2 regions of the Romboutsia sp. 1001713B170131_170501_G6 genome follow, and region 2 is predicted to be linked to the other one. Evidence: a T-box and tRNA genes for the amino acid it is inferred to sense, from the RefSeq annotation. Region 2 holds a T-box; the other holds one or more tRNA genes.
What was found. A T-box is a leader RNA that pairs with one kind of tRNA and senses whether it is charged. The one in region 2 lies ahead of I4U89_RS09785 (valine--tRNA ligase), so its partner is inferred to be a tRNA-Val.
Positions count from the first base shown of each region.

Region 1: it has a tRNA-Val gene. The T-box ahead of I4U89_RS09785 (valine--tRNA ligase) is inferred to sense a tRNA for this amino acid. The anticodon was not compared.

Region 1 is NZ_JADPFC010000004.1:245,396-256,654, forward strand. It holds gene I4U89_RS11240 (aldose 1-epimerase family protein) at 1-183, shown strand, start outside; gene I4U89_RS11245 (hypothetical protein) at 210-572, opposite strand; gene I4U89_RS11250 (GTP pyrophosphokinase) at 684-2,054, opposite strand; gene I4U89_RS11255 (AAA family ATPase) at 2,186-5,755, opposite strand; tRNA gene I4U89_RS11260 (tRNA-Lys) at 5,955-6,030, opposite strand; tRNA gene I4U89_RS11265 (tRNA-Val) at 6,114-6,189, opposite strand; tRNA gene I4U89_RS11270 (tRNA-Lys) at 6,194-6,269, opposite strand; gene I4U89_RS11275 (metal ABC transporter permease) at 6,452-7,279, opposite strand; gene I4U89_RS11280 (metal ABC transporter ATP-binding protein) at 7,297-8,019, opposite strand; gene I4U89_RS11285 (metal ABC transporter solute-binding protein, Zn/Mn family) at 8,028-8,957, opposite strand; gene I4U89_RS11290 (glycoside hydrolase family 3 protein) at 9,348-11,075, opposite strand; gene I4U89_RS11295 (glycoside hydrolase family 2 protein) at 11,154-11,259, opposite strand, start outside.
Region 2 is NZ_JADPFC010000003.1:234,101-245,359, forward strand. It holds gene I4U89_RS09770 (bifunctional folylpolyglutamate synthase/dihydrofolate synthase) at 1-335, opposite strand, end outside; gene I4U89_RS09775 (GNAT family N-acetyltransferase) at 450-1,235, opposite strand; gene I4U89_RS09780 (PH domain-containing protein) at 1,403-2,026, opposite strand; gene I4U89_RS09785 (valine--tRNA ligase) at 2,203-4,869, opposite strand; T-box leader at 5,022-5,328, opposite strand; gene I4U89_RS09790 (polysaccharide deacetylase family protein) at 5,416-6,219, opposite strand; gene I4U89_RS09795 ([Fe-Fe] hydrogenase large subunit C-terminal domain-containing protein) at 6,246-7,628, opposite strand; gene I4U89_RS09800 (FUSC family protein) at 7,756-8,628, opposite strand; gene I4U89_RS09805 (nucleotidyltransferase domain-containing protein) at 8,647-9,201, opposite strand; gene gdhA (NADP-specific glutamate dehydrogenase) at 9,416-10,768, opposite strand; gene phoU (phosphate signaling complex protein PhoU) at 11,068-11,259, opposite strand, start outside.

The DNA of each region.
Region 1 (11,259 bases), on a different contig from region 2:
ATATGGACACCTTACTACAAAGATACAAACTCTACTGCTCCATTTGTATGTATTGAACCATGGTTTGGGATAGCTGACAGTGTAAATTCGGATAAAATATATACTAACAAGGCTTATATAAATAAACTTAAACCTTTAGAGTCATTTAATAGTTTATATACTATAACTATAGAAAAAGAGTAAGAATTAACTTACTCTTTTTCTATATATTAATTATGTTTATTAATTAATTTTTTATATGGTTTTTGTATAATTATATCTACAACTTCTCCTATTGCTATATAAATTAATATTTTTGGTTCTGTAAAAGTTATATAAATAAATATACCTATTATAATGACTATTAATCCTATAATTTTTATTAAAATCTTTTTATTGTCTTCATCATAGTCTAAATCGTCTAAGCATCTGTCAAAATCTTCTTTAGCTCCTAGGCTATAAAGTCTTTCACATACAAAAGCTACCCAAAATAGTTGCATATTTACTCCATAAAACAATTTATATGCAACTAGAGCTAATATAGAAAATAATAAAGATGAAATAACTACATTATCCTTACTCTTAGCTTTCACTTAAATCATCCTTTCCATATATAAAATATCATACAATATTACTTTTTTCTACATAATTTCTAATTTATATTAGAAAAATAAAGAGCTGCCTTATAAAGCAGCTCTTTATTTTTATCCAATTATAGCATCTTTAATTTTTCTATTTATGTTGTCCATATACTTTTCTCGTTTTATTTTGTATTCACTATAAGAGTCTATATTTCTACATATACTATTTATTTCATTTCTAACTACATTATTTATACTATCTAAACTTTGTTCATATAATATCTCTATTGAATCTATTTGTATTAATGTACTTGCTACTTCCATATATATATCATGTAATATATATTTGCTATCTGATTTAAAATTAAGCTCTAGCTTACCTTGATGTTTTATAGGAACTATTTTTTCTTTTATAAATAATATAAAGTTTTCAAAATCCTTTTTATTATTAAGAGGTTCTACTTCAAATAATATCCTAAAGAATAAGTTCCATATAAATTCACAGTTTAGCTTACTCATTATAAAATTACCTAGTTTTTCACAAAATTCATCTTCAAATTCAGGACTTTTCCCAAATTTTATTTTAGAATTAAAGTCTATATCCTTCTTTGCAATCTCATTTAGTCTCATAAGACCTTGTATTGTTGCATCTTCACTTATATCTAAACCATCTTTATTCTTGTTAAATGAGTAATTTATAATAGTTTCACAAGGCTTTTTAAAATCTACTATAAATCCTATGTCTTTTTCCATTTTTTCAGCAAAAGTATCATATGCAATTTTAGCTAAAAACTTTTCCATAGACTTTTGCTTTAAGGTTTTATCTTTTGAAGTATTTTCATTAAAAGATTTATAAACAGATAAAAGCTGATTGTCTATCATTGCTAGATTATTTTTTATTGATGCCATAACATCACTTAAAAATTTATCTACCATTACATAAGTATTATTTTTATATATAACTTGATGTTCTATATCACTCCAAAATATATTTACCATGGATTTTATTTGTATTTCAAAATTTATTTTGTTTTTTCCATATATAAATAAACCATTTATTCTATATATTTCAAATCCATTTTTTTGTTTTCGTGGCTGCTCTTTATCTAACCTTATCTTAACCTTGTCATTACTTTTATTATAAAAATATATATTATCATCTGTAGTATCAAAATAAGATTTTAATACTTTATATATTAATTTCTCTTCTTCTATAAATCTACACTCTAGTCTTACACCTATTAAGTCTGATAGATTATGTATAAGCTCTTGTGGTTTCTCATATCTTTTTAAATATCTATTTCTTATTATTTTTTCTCTTAAACTATATTCTGTTTTTACTCTTGAGTTAACATTTAAATATTCTTGATCACTAGATTCAAGTATATTTTCAAAATAAGTCTCTAGTTCTTTTGATAGCATATTTAATGTAGGTGTTAAGGAGTTTAATAAATCAATTGACTCGTCTATAAATTCAAATTCTTTAAGGCTCATAATATTCTCCTATTTCTTTTTAGTACTTAAATTTTACACAAAAAAGGGACATTTATCAAATGTCCTTTTTAAATTTTGCTCTATATTCATACCAAAATGGGTATTTTCAATATATTTAGTAAATACTCATTTTAGTATACATTATTTATTATTTTTCCCTTAAGTATTTTAAATTCACCTTCATCTATTACACCTAAGTCGTATAAATTTTTTATCTTTAACAATTTATTTTCTACATCATAAGATAAAATTTTATTAGAATCATTAGTTTTATAATTTTCTTTTAAATTATTATCAGCAATTGGCTCTACATTATTACTTATAAATGTATTTTCATTTGTAAATATTTCTTTACTACTTATTATGTCTTCTACTTCTATAGTATTTATATCTCTTTGTAATATATTATTGTCATATACTCTTACACTTTGAACTCTTACTAATTTTTCTATATAATTTTTTATCATAAGACTATTTCTAAGTTTTAAATTATCACTTTCGTAAAGACTATAGATTACTTCTTTTAAGCTATCTTTTGATTCTTTACTTAATATAAATCCTTTATTAGTTAGTATATCTAGGCATATTTCATACAATTCAATATTTGTATAGTCCTCAAAGTCTAACCATATAGGGAATCTATAATTTAAAGATTCATTTAATAAAACTAGTTCTTTCATTTTATCTTTTTGGCCAGATAAAACTATTTTTATTTTACTTTTATTATTGTCTATAAATTTTAAAAGTATAGAAATTATTTCTTTGTAATTATTAATATCCAATAATAGGTGAGCCTTATCTATTAATACTATTTTACCTAAAGATTTATTTAATATATCTTCTAATTTTAATCCACTATTTATTTCGCCTATTATTTCTCTTATATCAATTTCTACTATATTCTTAGACTTTATCATATCCCTTGAGTAATACATTTCTGCTAGTATGTTTAAAATAGATTTTTTACCTGTTCCTACATTTCCTGTAAATACTATATTACTATATTTGTTTATATTATTTTTTTTGCCTAGTTTTACTCTCTTTTCTTGTATTTTAATAAGTTTGTATTCATTTCTTAAAAATTCTTTTGCTTTTTCGTTTCCTTTAAGAGATTTAAGTTTTTCTTCTAAATCAAACTCATATTCTGATACTTTAATTTTTTCTATATCTTTAGTTGTAATTAGATTCATTTCATAAGTACTTATATTTTCTTCTGCTATTCTTATACTTTGGTTTCTTATTAGATTTTCTACATAGTTTCTAACCATTCTACCATTTCCTGATGTAGAATCTGATTCTTCATATATATCTTCAAAACTCTTTTTAAGAGATACATATGCATTTTTAGATAATTTAAATCCTGTTGAGTCTATTAAATTAATAGCCATTTCTAATAGTTCATTTGGGTTGTAATCTTCAAAAGTTGTCCAAATTGGAAATCTTGATTTTAATCCTATATTAACATCAAAGAAATCTTCCATTTCTTCTTCATATCCTGCAAGTATTACTACAACATCTTTAGAATAGTCTTCTATAAGCTTAAGAAGCGTTTCTGTAGCCTCTCTGCCTAATGAATCATTAGCTAATGTATAAGCCTCATCTATAAATAAAACTCCTCCTATAGCCTCTTTAAACTTTGCTTCAGTTTTTTTACTAGTTTCACCTGGTATCTCTGATATAAAACTTGATCTATCAGTTTCTATCATCTGACCTACCTTTAAAAGACCCATGCTATTTAGCATTTCTGATACTAATCTTGCTATACTAGTTTTACCTGTTCCTGGATTACCTACAAACACCATATTTAAGTTTTGCTCTATTTTAGTATCTATTCCTGCTGCTTTTCTCTTTTCTTGTGCAACTATAAGCTTATATTGACTTCTAAGTAGGCTTTTAACTTCATTTAAACCTACTATGTGGCTTAATCTTTCTTCTAAATTAAATTTTGCTTTTGCTTTAAAGTTGAAATTGTCTCTTTCTAGTAAATCTATTTCCTTAGTTTTATCATTTATATATTTTTTAGATGAGTCTAATATAGCATTTTCAACTATATTTCTTACAAACCTTGCATTACCTAAATCGTTCTTACCGCTTATTTGATTTTTTGCAAATAAATCTATTAATTCATTTTTTACGTTTTTTGCAATTCTATATCCTTTTGATTTTGCAATATTTAAAGCTATTTCATACATTTCATAAGGAGTATAGTCTTCAAAATGTATAGTATTTAAAAACCTAGATTTAAGACCTGGATTAAATGATAAAAATTCATCCATATCCTTTTCATATCCTGCAAGTATTACAACTAAATCATCTCTATTGTCTTCTATACCTTTTAATAATGCATCTACTATTTCTTTTCCTACTTTATCATCATCACTCTCACATAATGAGTATGCTTCATCTATAAATAATACTCCTCCTATAGCAGAATTTATTATATCTATAGTTCTTTTAGCTGTTTCTGCTGGATTTTCTGTTACAAAATCAGCTTTACTAACTTCTCTATATATTCCCTTAGATAATATATTAAGTGCATTTAAATATTCAAAAGTCACTCTAGCTGCATTAGTTTTCCCTGTGCCTGCATTTCCTGCAAATATCATATTTAACGATATATTAGATGTTTTTAGTCCAAGTCTCTCTCTAATTTTTTGTACTTTATAGTTATTTTTAACGCTTATTAAAAACTCTTTTAAATCCTTCATTCCTATAATAGAATTTAATTTATATTCAGCTTCTTCTAGTGTAGGTGTTGAATAATCACTAAGTGAGAATATTTCATTTTTTATATTGCAATATATTTCGTTATTATCTACATATATTAATATTGTACTATTTTCAGTTATATTTTCTTTTATAATCAAGTTCGTTAACGGTTTACATAGCTTATAAGATACATATTCACTAATACCAAAATTTGAATCCTTTTTATATGTTTCCTGTAAGTATTTGCAAATTCCAAAGTATTCTTCGTTTTGATCATCTTCTTTTACATCTAATACTATTTTTACGTTGTGATTTTCTTCTTTTATTTTTATAGTTTCTAGAACTTCTCTTTTTACTATTTTATTTCTTTCCTCTTTGTTAAGAGGCTTAGTATATAATACTTTATCTATGTTATTGCTAAATGACTTAGTAAAGTGTTCTTCTATATTAAATTTATCATCATTAGTTGTATATACTAAGAACTTATTATGACAAACTATATTGTTTATAGTGTCCTCATCTTCATCATTTGCTTGTATTAAAAATTTATTTTTTATTATGTAATTATTGTCTAAGTTTAAGCAAGTATTTGGATATACATTTGATAATACATTTAACATATCTTCACTAGCTTTTTCACTATTTTTAAATAGTATACAAGAAGAATCACTACTTAATTTTTCATATAAATCTGTTAAAAATGCACTGTATCCTAAATTAAAATTATATGATGCTAAATCTATTTCTTGTATCTGTGTATTATCTGTAAAATCCGAATTATTTAAGTATTCAAATATCCTTCTTACACTAGTTTTTTTAGCAGTTTCTTTATCCCCTATTAAAAATAATATTCCTTTTTCTTTGTTTATAAATTTTTCTTCAAAATACTCACATATTTCCTTAATAAATTTTTTTTGACCTATAAGCTCTCTGTTTAATTTTCTTTCTATATAATTAAATTTTTGTTTTATAACATCTTGTTCATTTTCCATATGCTTCACCCTTTAATGTTTTATTATGTATTTATAAAATTTGTATATAAAACTTACAAAAATAATCCATAAATTAATTTTTTAATATAAGTTATCTTTTATGTCCTTAAGATATTCTTACCCCAAAATTTAGGTTTTATATATAAAAATATAATTTTTTACAAAAAAATCCTCATAGATATCTATGAGGATTTAAAACTGGTGACCCATCCGCGACTCGAACGCGGGACACCCTGATTAAAAGTCAGGTGCTCTACCGACTGAGCTAATGGGTCTTATATAATTTAATTGTATAAGTCTAGTATGTAACTTGTATACTAAAAACTATCTAATCTATAGTATAACAAATTATAAAATTTGGTGGGATTAACAGGGCTCGAACCTGTGACCCCCTGCTTGTAAGGCAGGTGCTCTCCCAGCTGAGCTATAATCCCAAAATGGTGACCCATCCGCGACTCGAACGCGGGACACCCTGATTAAAAGTCAGGTGCTCTACCGACTGAGCTAATGGGTCATTTGTTTTGTTGACTTCTCTCAACCACAAATATTATTATATTCGCTTTTTTTTATTTCGTCAACACTTTTTGTATATTTTTTCAAATTATATTTTATTTTTTTCTATATCTGTTGATTTTTCTGCTTTTTTATCATAAATTTAAATTTAAAAATTAAAAAGAGTAGTAACCTACTCTTTTATTATTTGTTTAATACTATTTTTTTATGTTTAGAATTTATTACCTTTGAAAATAAAGTTACTCCTAAAAGCTCTAATACACTTATTATAACAATAGTTCCTCCTGGTGCTATATCTAAATAAAAAGATATTAATACTCCACTTATTATAGCTATCTCACCAAATAATACTGAATAAAATATTGATTGTTTAAAACTTTTTGCTACTTTTAAGCTTGTAGCTACTGGTATTGAAATAAGGGATGATACTAATAATACCCCAACTATTCTAAGTGTTATTGTTATGCTTGCTGCAACTAATATCATAAATATTGTGTTAATAAGTTTTACAGGTATTTTAGAAAATTTAGCATTTTCCTCATCAAATGTTATATATAATAACTCTTTAAATAATAAACTTACAAATAAAATAATTATAATTGCTACCATAATGATTATTTTTATATCTTCACTGCTTACTGTAGCTATACTTCCATACATAAATGAGAATAAGTCAAAGTTTGTATTTGATATACTTATAAGTATACCTGATATCCCAACTCCTAAAGCCATTATTATAGCTATTGACAAATCAGCATATTCTTTTAAATAGGTTCTTAATCTATCTATTATTATAGCTGCTATACTTGATGCTACTAAAGATCCTATTAAAGGATTTACACCTACTATAGTAGCTGATGCTATACCTGATAGTGCTATATGTGATAGACTATCTCCTATTAGAGATAATTTTTTAAATACTATAAACATTCCCATTAATGGACATATAAGCCCAACTATTAAGGAAGCTGTAAGTGCCCTTACCATAAAATCATATTGAAAAATTTCCAAAATATTGCCTCCCCACTTTAACTACTAAATAAATTAAGCATTATAGATTCATCTATATCTTTTTTGCTATTTTCTATTAATTCTATTTTTTTATTTTTTATTAATGCTAATTTTTTAACTTCTTCTTTTACTATAAATAAATCATGAGATACTATTATTATAGTTAAATTTAATTTTTCATTTAACTCTTTTAGTATTTTATAAAATTCTTTTTGTCCATTTACATCTATTCCAACTGTTGGTTCATCTAAAAATAGTATTTCAGGTGATTTTACAAGTTCTCTAGCTATAAATACTTTTTGTTGTTGACCTCCTGATAAGCTTCCTATTAATCTATCTTTATACTCATACATTCCTACTAGTTTTAAAACTTCATCAACTTCTTTTTTGTATTTTTTATTTATTCTTTTAAACAAACCTACTTTAGATACTAAACTTAATGATACTACTTCTTCTACTGTTATAGGAAATGAACTAGAAAATGAATTTGATTTTTGGTCTACATAGCCAATTTTATTCCATTCATCAAAGTTATTTATATTTTTATTAAGTAAGTCAATACTTCCTTTAACTGGTCTTAATTTGTTTATCATAAGTTTAAGCAAAGTACTTTTACCAACACCATTTTGCCCTATAATACCTATGTAATCACCTTTGTTTATATTTAAGTTTATATTATCTAAAATAACTTTATCTTCATATCCAAAGCTTACATCGTTAAATTTAATTACTTTATCCATATTTATCCCTACTTTAAAACTAAATTTAGTGTTTCTAAGTTTTTATTCATTAAAGATATGTAATCTTTATTATTGTCAAAATCCTTTTTACTTATATTGTCTATTGAATATAGTACTGTTGTTTTTATATTAGCCTCATCTGCTATAGTTTTTGCTACATTTGGATTTACAAGACCATCAAATAGTATGTATTTTATATTATTCTTTTTTGCATAGTTAGCTATTTCACTTATTTTGCTAAGAGATGGTTCTTGATTTGGACTAATTCCTGTTATAGATATTTGATTTATGTTATATTCATCACATAAATATTCATAAGCACCATGAGATACTATTATACTCTTATTCTTTTTATCTTTTAAATTTTCATCATAATTGCTTTTTAGCTTTTTTAATTTTTCTATATATTCATTGTAATTTTTTTCATAAAAGTCTTTATTTTTTTCATCTGCTTTAATTAAAGCATTTTTTATGTTTTCACATTCTTTCATAGCTAAATCTACATTTAACCATACATGAGGATCATACTGACCGTGATTATGAGATTCATGACTCTCTTTTTCGTGATTTTGTTCTTCATCATAAGTAAGTGGTTTTATACCTTCACTTGCATCTACTATCTGTAGTTTATTTTCACTTTTTATTTTATCTGCAAAGCTATCTAAGCCTAATCCATTTTTTATAAGTAAATCAGCATTTTGAATATCTTTCATAAGCTTTGGCGTTATTTCATAGTCATGAGGTTCTACTCCTGGTGGAACTACATAATTTATATTTATCTTATCTTTCCCTATATTTCTTGTAAAATCGTATATAGGAAATACTGTCGTATAAACATTTATCTTCCCATTGTCTTTAGCTGTATTATTGCCACTAGAACAAGCTACAGCACTTATCATTGTTATTACTGATAAAAATACTAGTAATATTTTTTTCATATATTTCTCCTTCCATATGTAAATCTTTATAATTATATCCAAAATTTATTTATTTAATCTATACTATTTTTAATTGAAAATAAATATCATTACCAAATATTTTATACTTTATTACTCATTTAGTCAATATATTACATTTTATGTTATTTATAATAACAATAATAGATGTTTATATCAACTGATTTTATATATATTTAAAATTTTAAACTCTTTCTATATATACTTTATTCAGATGTTTTATAATCTATTATAATTTATATTAATTTAATTTATATATAAGAAATCCATACAAAAAAAAGCTATAAACTATGGTTTTTAATTCCTATAGTTTATAGCTTTTTTATATCTTGTGCTAATTAAATAGCTTATATTTTATTGTTTATATTAAAATTATAAACGAGTATCCCAAGAATCACAGAATGCATCAACTGAACTTACACCTTTAAATTCAGATTTACCCATTATCTTTTGTATTACTTGATGTATAGTATTTTCGTTATCTGTATATGCATTTATATATGTTGGTACCATTGGTACATCTATTAAGTGGAATGGGTTATTTACAGATACACATACTGTAGGTAGTTCTGTAACATACCAAGGAATATCTGGACCCATTGGCATAGCCCATGTTATACGACGTACATTACTTTGAGAGAATCCTTGTACATTTACAAACAGCATTACTGCATCAAACTTATCAACAAAATCTTTTATTGGAGTCATAGCTAATAATTGCTTTCCATTTAAAGATGTATTTGGATCAAATACTTCTACCTCAAATCCTTGTGCTTCTAACTCATTTTTTACTTTATCTTGTAAGCTACCTGTTCCTGCCATTGATACTTTAGATGCAAACCCTGTTGAGTCTACAGTGTATAGCATTATTCTTTTGTGAGTTTCTGGCGTTATTGGTAGTTGATTTTTAGTGTTTTTAACTAAAGTTATAGCTTTATCTGCTACATCTTTTGCTACTTCTAAGTGTTTTTCACATCCTATAACAGATAAATTTTCTTTTGGTGGCATTAATGTATTTGATTCTTTTTTCTTATGTAATTTTAACATAGCTTTAAATGCAAGTACACGAGTAACAGCTTCATCTAAACGCTCATGAGTTAATATTCCATTTTCAAGTCCTTTTTTCATAGCTTCAACATCTTCATCTTTATCTCTATAATAAAGTATCATATCACATCCTGATGCTATTGTTGTAGGTATCATATCTTCTCTTCTTATCATAGAAGTAAGCCCTACCATATGAGTTGCATCAGTAAGTATTAATCCGTTAAATCCTAATTGCTCACGAAGTAATCCTTGTAATAATTCAGGTGCTATAGTAGCTGGCATTATCTCGTTATCCTTTATGCCTGGCTTTAACTTTCTTGAGTATTCTGGAAGTCTTATATGTCCTATCATTACAGATTCAACACCTGCATCTATCATTCCCTTATATACTTTACCAAATTCATTATCCCACTCTTCACAACTCATCATATTATTAGTTGTAACTATGTGTTGATCACGCTCATCTAATCCATCTCCTGGGAAATGTTTCATACAACAAGCAAGACCTGCATCATTTGCACCTCTTAAATATTCTTTTGACATTTCAAGTACAACATCTGCATCACTTGAGAAACAACGGCTAGATACAACACAGTTTCTCCAGTTTTTATTTATATCAACTATAGGTGCATAAGTCCAGTTACATCCTATAGCAGCAGCTTCCTTACATCCATAATATCCTAATTTGTATGCATTTTCTTTATCTTGTGTAGCCCCTATTGTTACATGGTATCCTATATGTGTTCCACCACCAATACCACCATCTCCTCCAGCTTCTATATTAGCTGCTATAAGTGCTGGTATTTTACTAGTATTTTGTATAGTCATATTTTGTTCATATAACTTATCTGCTGGCATATTAGAATATCTAAATCCTCCCATGCCATATTTATTAATACGTTCTTTTATCTCTTCTTCATTGTTATTCCAAAGCATATCTACAAATACTTGTCCTATCTTTTCATCTAAAGACAATCCCGCTAATGTATCTTCTACCCACTTGATATCCTCATCTTCTAAGTAAAATGGTTTTGCTTTTAAATCTATTTTCATTTTAATCCCCCTTTTGATAAATGTCCTTTTAGATTTATAATAATAAGGTATATAAAATTTATATACCTTATTTAATTACTATTTTTTGATATTAACTAATTCTGAATTTAATACGTATATAAATTTATCACTTATCTGGCCACCTGCTAATTCTGCTAATTGATCAATTGTCATACCTTCTAAC
Region 2 (11,259 bases):
TTTGCCACCATATATTCTATTTTCTCTTTTATTAAAGTAACTATTCTAGCTACATCATCTTCTGGTATATTTTCTCCATTTACTCTTATTCTTTCTGTGAAGGTCTCTAAAAATGGTGATGTATATAATCCAACTTTATATCCAGCTTCCTTTAATATACTTGTTATAAAGGAACAAGTTGAACCCTTTCCATTAGTTCCTGCCACATGTATTATATTTATCTTATCTTGTGGATTTCCTAATAATTCTAATAGTTTAGATATATTATCTAGTCCTAACCTTACACCAAACTTGTGAGTTTCTTCTATGTACTGTAATGATTCTTGGTAGTTCATTTATTATCCCCCTTAGTCATTTCTCTTTTGTTATTATTTATCTACTTTTTATTATAGTATATTTTTTACTAATTTAGTTTATAATATAATATTTAATTGCACCACAATAATGAATTATTTTTCTACTAACATAGTCCATTTTCCAATCTCTTTAAACCCTATTTTACGATATACGTTTCCTGCTTTTGGATTATCATAAAATAGACATAATGTCTTATTACGTTTAATTAAATCACTACATAGTTTAGATAAACACTTACCCATATAGCCTTGTTCTCTATATTCTTTTTTAGTTGCTACTCCTACAACCATAGCGGATTTACTATTTTCTGCCGTTATTTGTGATATAGTGATTATTTCTTTATCTTCATTTTCTATATAATAAGATACTGTGCTATTATCTTTTATTCTACTTCGTATTGTATCAACACTATATTCTACAGAAAATTCATCTATTGTACTTAGTAAATCATATATCCTTTGTGCATCCTCTTCTTTTCCTAATTTTATAGTGTCATCCCATTCTAAAAGTTTTTTATCATCTTTTAATTCACAAAAATATGTAATTTTCTCTTCGTAATCTCCTAATACATCCTTAAACTTTTCTATTATAGTATCTTTTCCTGATATTATTTTTTTATCTTTATATTTTCTTATAATATCCTTAAATTCAGATACATCTTCATCTAACTTTTCAATATATGGTATAAAATTATTTGTGTATCTTAATAAAACACCTCTTAAATTGTTATCTTCATCAAACTTTCCCCATACTTCTTGGAAATCTTTATTAAACCCATGCTGTTCAATATCCCCTATTATAAATAAATTTTTACTAGGCTCCTTTGCTACATAATCTAAGACTATCTTTCTATGTTTATCTTCTAGTTTCAATATCATGATATCATCCCTCCAATCTTAAATATATAGCTTATATATATTCCTTTTATGATAATAATATCCTTTAAAATATTCTACATTATACTTTATCGAATAAATATAAAAGCATAGGTAACATACCTATGCTTTATAAATTATCAATAACTTTTATAAAATTCTATGAATTATTAGTTATTTATATATTTTTCAAATACTTCTCCAAAGTCTTTATTGTTATATGTATTTCTTAAGTTTTCCATCCAGTTGAAGTTAAACTTAGCTAGGTCTTCTACTATATTTACCGGATTTCCTTCTAGATGATTTCTTGATATTGCATCATTAGCCATCTTAAGTCCATTTATGCCATCTTCTACTGAAGTATAATTTCTGCCTTGTATCATACTTATTTCAACTAGAGCTTTATATAAATCTTTTAACTGTTCTAATTGTTTTTTATCTACATCTATACTAAACCTTTCATTACCAAAATTAAACTTTATTTCTATATCTAAATCTACTGTACCTGCAGTTTCTAATGTAACCTCATCTACTCTTTCATAATAAAATTCGTGTCTTTTTACAACCCTTTTCCTACTAACTGCATTGGCTCCATCTACATGTAAAAGGCCTCTATTAGTAAATACGTATTCATCTGATTTTGACTTTATAACAAAGTATATTTTTTCTCCATCTTCATGCATTATGTAGTCGTCTCCATCAACTTTATCAAAATCTTGAGGAGATATAATCTTACCTATATCAGATAACCCTAGTGTATCTGCTGCCATTCTTCCTAATATATTTTTTGCCATTTTTCTCCCTCCTAATATAAATAAGTATTTCAATTCTCTTACTTATATTATAAACTATAATTATCCGCTTATCTCAAAGATTTTTCATAACATAACAAAAGAGTGCCATAAATAATTTTATAATTATTTGTGGCACTCTTTTTATACAGTCTTAAATATATTTATACTGCTATAAATTATTTTATTTTAGCTTCTATATTTTCTATTCTTTCAAGAACTGACTTCATCATTTCTTCGAATTTTTCTTTTTTAGCTTTTTCTTCATTAACTAAGCTTTCTGGAGCTTTAGCTAAGAATCCTTGGTTAGAAAGCTTTCCGTTAACTCTCTTTATTTCGCCTTCTAATTTAGCTTTTTCTTTATTTAATCTATCTAATTCTTTAGTGAAGTCTACTAATTCATCAAGTGGTATAAATATTTTAACTCCATCTATAACAACACTTACTGCATCTTCTGGTATACCAGCTTCACTGTCTACTATTTCAACAACTGATGCAGATGCTAATGTTACAAAGTAATCTTTACCAGCTTCCATAGCTTCTTTCTTTTCAGCTGTTGGAACTATTATAACTTTAGCTTTCTTTGATGGTGGAACATTCATTTCAGCTCTTACATTTCTTATATTTCTTATTCCATCCATTGTTAAGTTCATCATTTCTTCTTCTTTAGCCATGTTATCTGCTTCATTATAGTGAGGCCACTGAGCCACTACTATACTTCCTTCTACTGTTGGAAGATGAGTGTATATTTCTTCTGTTATAAATGGCATATATGGATGAAGAAGTTTTAATATCTTCTCTAATACATATGTTAATGTATATAATGCTGTTTGTTTAGCAGCCTTATCGTCAGAGTATAATCTTGGCTTAACTATTTCTATATACCAGTCACAGTACTCAGACCATGCAAAGTCATATATCTTTTGAGCAGCTATACCAAGGTCAAACTTGTCCATGTTGTCGTTAACTTCTTTAACTACATTGTTAGCTCTTGATATTATCCACTTATCAGCTAAAGTCATGTTAGCTTCTACTGATTCTCTAGTTACACCATTCATTATCTCTTCATCTATGTTCATGAATACAAATCTTGATGCATTCCATAATTTATTTGCGAAGTTTCTAGATGCTTCTACTCTTTCCATATAGAATCTCATATCATTTCCTGGAGAGTTTCCAGTAGCTAACATGAATCTTAAAGCATCAGCTCCGTACTGGTCTATTACTTCTAATGGATCTATTCCATTTCCTAAAGACTTACTCATCTTTCTACCTTCAGAGTCTCTAACAAGTCCATGGATTAATACATGTTCAAATGGAGTTTCTCCCATACAGAACATTCCTGCAAATGCCATTCTTACAACCCAGAAGAATATTATATCGTACCCAGTTACAAGTACACTTGTTGGATAGTAGTAGTTTAATTCTTCTGTATTGTGTGGCCAACCTAATGTTGAGAAAGGCCATAGTGCTGAAGAGAACCATGTATCTAATACGTCTTCATCTTGTTTAAATTCATGATGTCCACACTTAGGACAAGTAGTAGGCATTTCTTTAGCAACAACTACTTCTCCACACTCTTGGCAGTAGTAAGCTGGTATTTGGTGACCCCACCATAATTGTCTTGATATACACCAATCTCTTATGTTCTCTAACCATTGTAAGTAAGTTTTATCAAACTTATCTGGTACAAACTTTAATTCTTGTTTCTTTAATATATCTATAGCAGGTTTTGCTAATTCATCCATCTTAACGAACCATTGATCTGATAATCTTGGTTCAACTACTGTATGACATCTATAGCAAGAACCTACATTGTGGTTATGATCTTTTATAGCTATTAAGTATCCAGCTTCGTCTAAATCAGCTATAAGTTGCTTTCTACACTCATATCTGTCCATACCTTCATACTTACCAGCTAATTTGTTCATTGTTCCATCTTCGTTCATTACGTTTATCTTTTCAAGGTTGTGTCTTTGACCAACTTCAAAATCATTAGGGTCGTGAGCTGGGGTCATCTTAACTGCACCAGTACCGAACTCTAAATCAACATAATCATCAGCAACTATTATTATTTCTCTGTTTACTAATGGAAGTATTGCTTTCTTTCCAACTAAGTGAGTATATCTCTCATCTTCTGGGTTTACAGCTATACCACTATCTCCAAGCATTGTTTCTGGTCTAGTTGTAGCTATTTCTAAGAATTCATCACTACCAACTATTGGGTATTTTATGTGATAGAACTTTCCATCATGTTCTTCATGCTCAACTTCTGCATCTGATAAAGTTGTCTTACAATCTGGACACCAGTTTATTATTCTGTTTCCTCTGTATATTTGACCTTTTTCGTATAACTTAATGAAGAATTCAATAACAGCTTCGTTACATCCTTCATCCATTGTGAATCTTTCTCTATCCCAGTCACAAGAGTCTCCTAATTGTTTCATTTGGTCTACTATTTTTCTACCAAATTCATTTCTCCAGTCCATAGCTCTCTTTAAAAATTCTTCTCTTCCTAAATCGTACTTAGACTTTCCTTCTTGTTCTCTTATTCTTTCAACAACTTTAACTTCAGTTGCTATAGAAGCATGGTCAGTTCCTGGTTGCCATAAAGCTTCATATCCGTCCATTCTCTTCCATCTTATAAGTATATCTTGTAAAGTATGGTCAAGAGCATGCCCCATGTGTAATTGTCCTGTTATGTTTGGTGGTGGAAGCATTATAGTGAAAGGCTTCTTGTTTGGATTTGGTTTAGATTTAAATAATCCATCTTCAATCCACTTTGAGTATAATCTTGATTCAAAATCTTTTGGATTATACGTTTTTGGTAAATTAGTATTTTCCAATTTCATTTCCTCCTCATTTAATATTTAATTTTTATTAAAAATTTGCCTTGCTTAAATTATTAATAATATAAGTAACTTAATAATTTCATTTTGACTAAAAGTCTTAAACTTATATATTTTATAGTATAAATTAAAAAAGAGCCATTCATCCTTATAAGGACGAAAAGCTCGCGTTACCACCTTAATTCCCAAATTGAACTTATTCATCTCTAAGAGTTATATTCCATATTTGCTTAGCTACATCTCTTAATTGAACTTTACTTATCTATAATATATAGATACTTAATAATTTGGGCTCTTTATGGATTTTAACGACTCCCACCGTCTAAACCTACTGCTAGTTCAGCTTAGAAACTCCAAAGCTACCTTCTGCAAACCTGTACTAAGAAGACCTTTCAGCCTATGAGTCTTCATCTCTTTTAGTAGTATTTACATACTCCTCTTTATCATAGTTTTTATCTTATTATTTATTCTTTAATTATATCCAATTAATATTATTATTGTCAATTATTTATAATAATATATGTACTACTTTGATTTTTTTAATTAACTTTGAATATTTCCTTTCCAATAGTTTCGATCTTGTGTATCTTCACTTATTGGTTCTATCTTATAACCTCTCTCTTTTAATACTCTTATAATGTTATCTAAAGCTTCTACAGTTTGTCTTTTTTCATGCATTAATACTATTAAATTAGATTTATCTCTACCATAATATAATAGATTACTTACAATATTATCTGTTGTAGACTTCCAATCTAGAGTATCTAAATTCCAATCCCATATTTTATAATTATTTTCTATTAGCATATCATAAGACTCTTTAGGCATATAAGGCTTACTTCCATAAGGTAGCCTTATTAATTTTGATACATCACCTGTTATGTCATAAAGAGTTTCTTGGCAAGTTTTAAATTCATTTAATGTTGCTTGTGGTGTTTCATAGAGCTTATGTATATCATGAGTTACACTATGAAACCCCATACCATGACCCTCTTTTTGCATTCTATTTAATTCATCTGGATATTTCTTCATGTTATCATTTATCATAAAAAAAGTTGCTTTAACTTGATTTTTTTCTAATATGTCTAATATTGAGTTGGTGTATTTAGACGGTCCATCATCTATCGTTATATATGCTATCTTCTGTGGTAATAAAATAGGACCTTTTTCTTTTTGTGTTGTAGCTGTATTTATAGTTTGAGTTAAGGTACTCGTTATTATATAATTTTCTAATGAAGTATATTCTCTATCCTCATCTTCCTTTAATGTATTAAAAATAATTACACTTAATACAAGAAATACTAATAAAATTATAGCTAATACTTTGCAATTTTTTTTTATGTTCATCCCCCTAATCTCCTTTGTTTATTACTTTATAATCTTATATCTCTACTAAATAACCCTAACAATTTTTTTCTGTCCTCATTTCTTAGTGTTTCTATTTTTTTCATATCCATTTTTGCTAAAAATTGAATTACATTTATATTTTCAAATGGAGTTTTTATATTTGTTTCTTTAGAATATTCCTGTACAAATGTTTTTCCTTTTTCTGTGTCTAAAATACGCTTTGGCCCTCCTACACATCCACCTATACATCCCATACCTTCAACAAAAGTTACATCAATTTCTTTATTTATAACTTTTTCAAGCCCAACTTTGCAGTCTTTAGCTCCCTGAAAAGTAATAGCTTTAAAATCAGCTTTGGGATTTATTTTTTTTACGCAATCTTCAATAGCTTTACTCACACCTCCTGCATGAGCATATATCCTTCCAAGAGCTGATGATTCTATTCTATTCTCTTCTACTTCTTTATCAGCTTCTATATCTAAAGCCTTAAATATTTCCTCCAATTCTTTAAATGTTAATACAAAATCTACTGCTCCTTTTATATCTTCTGATATAGCTTCTTTCTTTTTAGCTACGCAAGGTCCAATAAAAACTACTTTAGCATCTTCATTTAAAATCTTTATAATCCTTGCACAAGCAATCATAGGAGATACTGACTTAGATATGTTATCTACAAATTCAGGGTAACTTGACTTTATTAAACTAATCCAAATTGGGCAACAACAACTAGTTATAAAACATTCGTCTTTATTTTCCTTAATATGGCTACAATAATCATAACTTTCTTTGACAGTAAGTATATCTGCTGCTAAAGCTACTTCTATCATGTCTGCAAAACCTACTTTTTTAAGAGCACTTCTTAACTTACCAGGAGTTACATCATTTCCAAGTTGTCCTACAAATGATGGAGCTACAGTTGCATACACAGGATGTTTTTTATCTTTTAGTAATTTTAAAATAGGTATGAATTGAATCTTATCAGATATCGCCCCTAAGCTACATTCTCTTATACACCCTCCACATGAATTACATGTATTATCCTTATTACAATTAATATGCTTTTCTTTTACTAAACATTCCTTTCCGTCTTCTTTGTTAACACAATTATTGCACACTTGAGATATTACTGATATTATTGGTGTGCTTATTTCTTGTGTGCACATAGCTTTATTTAACATTTCTTTTATTGTTTCATCTGTTTTATCTATTGGATCTAATCCCATAACTATTCTTATTAAATTTAATATGGCCTCTTCACCAAATTCATCACATACACTTTCACCTAGTACTTTCTTAGGTATATTATCTATATCATCAAATTCCTCACTCCAAATAGCTTTTATAAGTTCATTAAAAAGCTTCATTTTGTAATTATCTAATATTTTCGTATTTAAATTAATTGATTCCATGAAAAATGCCTCCTTAAATACTATATAGGTAATATTTACGAAGGCACTAAATTTTATTTATTAAATTTGTAATTTAAGTATATTGATTAATATCTAAATTCACTAAGGTGTTTTAATATAATTTATATTAATTGTTGTTATTAATAGTATGAAGTATTTCCGCTTCTTCTATTATCTTTCTTAGATGATAATTAAATACAGGGCTTTTGCTTTCATCTAAATCCCATGCTATTTCTTCTAATTCATAGATTTCCCTTAGTATTTCATAATTTTCTTTGCTTAAATATAGCTTTTTATCTAATAATTCTATTGACTGTATATGGAAATATATTTCTCTACATATAATTATTGTTTCTTCTATTTTTTCTATATCTATATCATCTCTACTATAATCTAGCTCATCTATTAACTTAGAATAAGAACCCTCTACTTTCTTTATTTCTTTTTCCAGTTCTTTTATATTAAAACTTCCTTTATTTAATATCTTAAGTTCTAGAAACTCTTTTGTTAATTTTTCTATAGATTGAAAATCATTTTTGGTATTATCTAAATAATCTGGCCTTGCTAATATATAGTTAATAAATACACCTACAACTACTCCTATTGAAGTATCTAATACCCTAAAGAATGAATATTCTGCGGGGCTAGAATTTATAACTCCAAGATGTATAGATAAAAAAGTTACACATGCAACAACTACTGCTTTATTGAGTTTAAACATATTGCATAAGTATATTGTGATGATTACTCCAAGACCACAAAGTAATGCATCTCCTGGTCTAATTAATACAATTAGAAAGCCTATTATACCTCCAAGTATTGTACCTTTTACTCTGTTAAATCCAGCTTTTAACGAACCTTTAACTGTATCTTGCACTGATACTACACATGCTATGGTTGAGTAAAAAGGATTTTGGACAATCATTGAACCTAGTACAACACAAACAGCTACACTTAATCCTGTTTTAAAGGTTCTCATGCCGACTTTTTCTAGTTTCAAAATTTTACCTCCAATTTGTTATTTATTTATATTTAATAATTCTATTATTTCATTTTTTATATCATTTGGTAAGTCCTGCTCTAAATTTCTTTTTAATAATTCTTCATGTTTTATCCCATTTTCAACTAAGTATTTTTTTATAATAGGTACTCTTCCTTTAGGATCTCCCATAACTAAATATGCTACAAACCAATCTTCTAGAGTAGTTATAGGCATAACTACTTTATCTAAATTTGTTAAATACTTTATAGACTTTTCATCTAGTATAAACTTATATATAGATTTATTTTCTAACTCTATACTAAAGTTACCCATAAATTCTACTTCTACTCCATCTATATTATATCCAAAAAACTCTTTAGTTCTAAATGGATCTTTAGATGGCAAATCTAGCCTTTGACCTATATTATCCATAGCTTTTTTTATTTTTTTTGAATCTTTTCCATCTATTAATATATCTATATCTCTTGGATTTTCCACTAATCCATTAAATTTTAGCATCATAGAACTACCTATAGCCCAAGTGCAATCTAATTTATTTAGTATCTCTGCAATTTTCTTTAAAGTGTCCATATTTTCTAAACTCCTATCTTTATAATATATTTCTTATTAATCATTTTTATAATTAATCTTTATTGTTTGTTTATTTTTTAGATTTATATTATAACATGAGAAATATTAATTTATTTTTATTACAAATAAAAAAGAGATATCTCAAAGGATACCTCTCTTTTCTATATCAATGAATTTGAATAACTTATATTATTTATAACGATACAAGTTTAACTTATATTACTCCTTGACTCATCATAGCATCTGCAACTTTTAAGAATCCTGCTATATTAGCACCTACAACATAGTTTCCAGCATGACCATATTGTTCAGCAGCATTTTTAGATGCTTCAAATATGTTCTTCATTATTACTTGTAATTTTTCTTCAACTTCTTCAAATGTCCAAGATAATCTCATACTATTTTGAGACATTTCTAAAGCAGAAGTAGCAACTCCACCAGCATTTGCAGCTTTAGCAGGAGCAACTAATAATCCTTTTTCTAAGAAGTAGTTAACAGCTTCATTTGTACAAGGCATGTTAGCTCCTTCTCCAATTACTTTAGTTCCATTTTCAACTAATATCTTAGCTGATTCTAAGTTTATATCATTTTGAGTAGCACAAGGCATAGCTATATCACACTTAACAGTCCATATTCCTTTTTGACCTTCAACATATATAGCACCTTCTTTTCTAGCTACATATTCTTTTATTCTCTTTCTTTCTACTTCTTTTATTTGCTTAACTATACTTAAATCTATACCATTTTCATCTACTATATATCCAGAAGAGTCACACATAGCTATTACCTTAGCTCCATGTTCCATAGCCTTTTGAGCTGCATATATTGCAACATTTCCTGAACCTGATATAACAACTCTCTTGCCTTCAAATGTATCTTTGTGATAGTTTAACATTTCGTTTACAAAATATACAACTCCAAATCCAGTAGCTTCTTTTCTAGCTAAAGAACCTCCATAAGTTAATCCTTTACCAGTTAATACTCCAGCATCATAAGCATTTCTTATTCTCTTATATTGACCAAATAAGAATCCTATTTCTCTAGCTCCAACTCCTATATCTCCAGCTGGTACATCTATATCTTTACCTATATGTCTATATAATTCAGTCATAAAACTTTGACAGAATCTCATTATCTCATTATCAGATTTTCCTTTAGGGTTGAAGTCAGATCCACCTTTTCCTCCTCCTATTGGTAATCCAGTTAAAGAGTTTTTGAATATTTGTTCAAATCCTAAGAATTTTATTATACTTAAGTTAACAGATGGATGGAATCTAAGTCCTCCCTTATATGGTCCTATTGCACTGTTAAATTGTACTCTAAATCCTCTATTTACATGTACTTTTCCATTGTCATCAACCCAAGGTACTCTAAACATTATTTGTCTTTCTGGTTCAACTATTCTTTCTAATATACTTGCATCTATGTATTCTGGATGTTTTTCTAAAACACCTTCTAATGAATGTAAAACTTCTTCTATTGTTTGATGGAATTCTGGTTCTCCATTATTTCTAGCTTTTACATCCTCGATAACTTTTTCTATTACTTCTTTAACATTGTTCCCCATTTTTATTAGCCCCCTTTGAAATTGAAAACATTTTCAATTTAATAGTACTCCACTATATCTATAATATCAACACCTTATAATTTATTGAAATTTTCTGAATCTTCCTTAATTACAAACATCTCTTTTTTAATATGAAATTTATCTAATTTTTTATAAAAGTCATATATTTTATTATTTATTGCATCAATTTTGCCTCTTCTTTTAAATGGGTTATAAAATTATTAATTTAAGATTTATTTATAAATTAAGTCACTCATAAATTGTATCGCCTTATAAATAAATAGGATAAAGCTTTTGCTTTATCCTATTTCAACCATTTCACCTTTTATAGCATATATTATTTTTTCACATACATTAGTGCTATGATCACCTATTCTTTCTAAGTACCTTCCTACAAATAAAAGCCTTACTCCTTGATTTATAGTAGTTGAATTCTTATTCATAACTTCTAAGCAATCTACATGTATTTGTTTATATAAATTATCTATTTT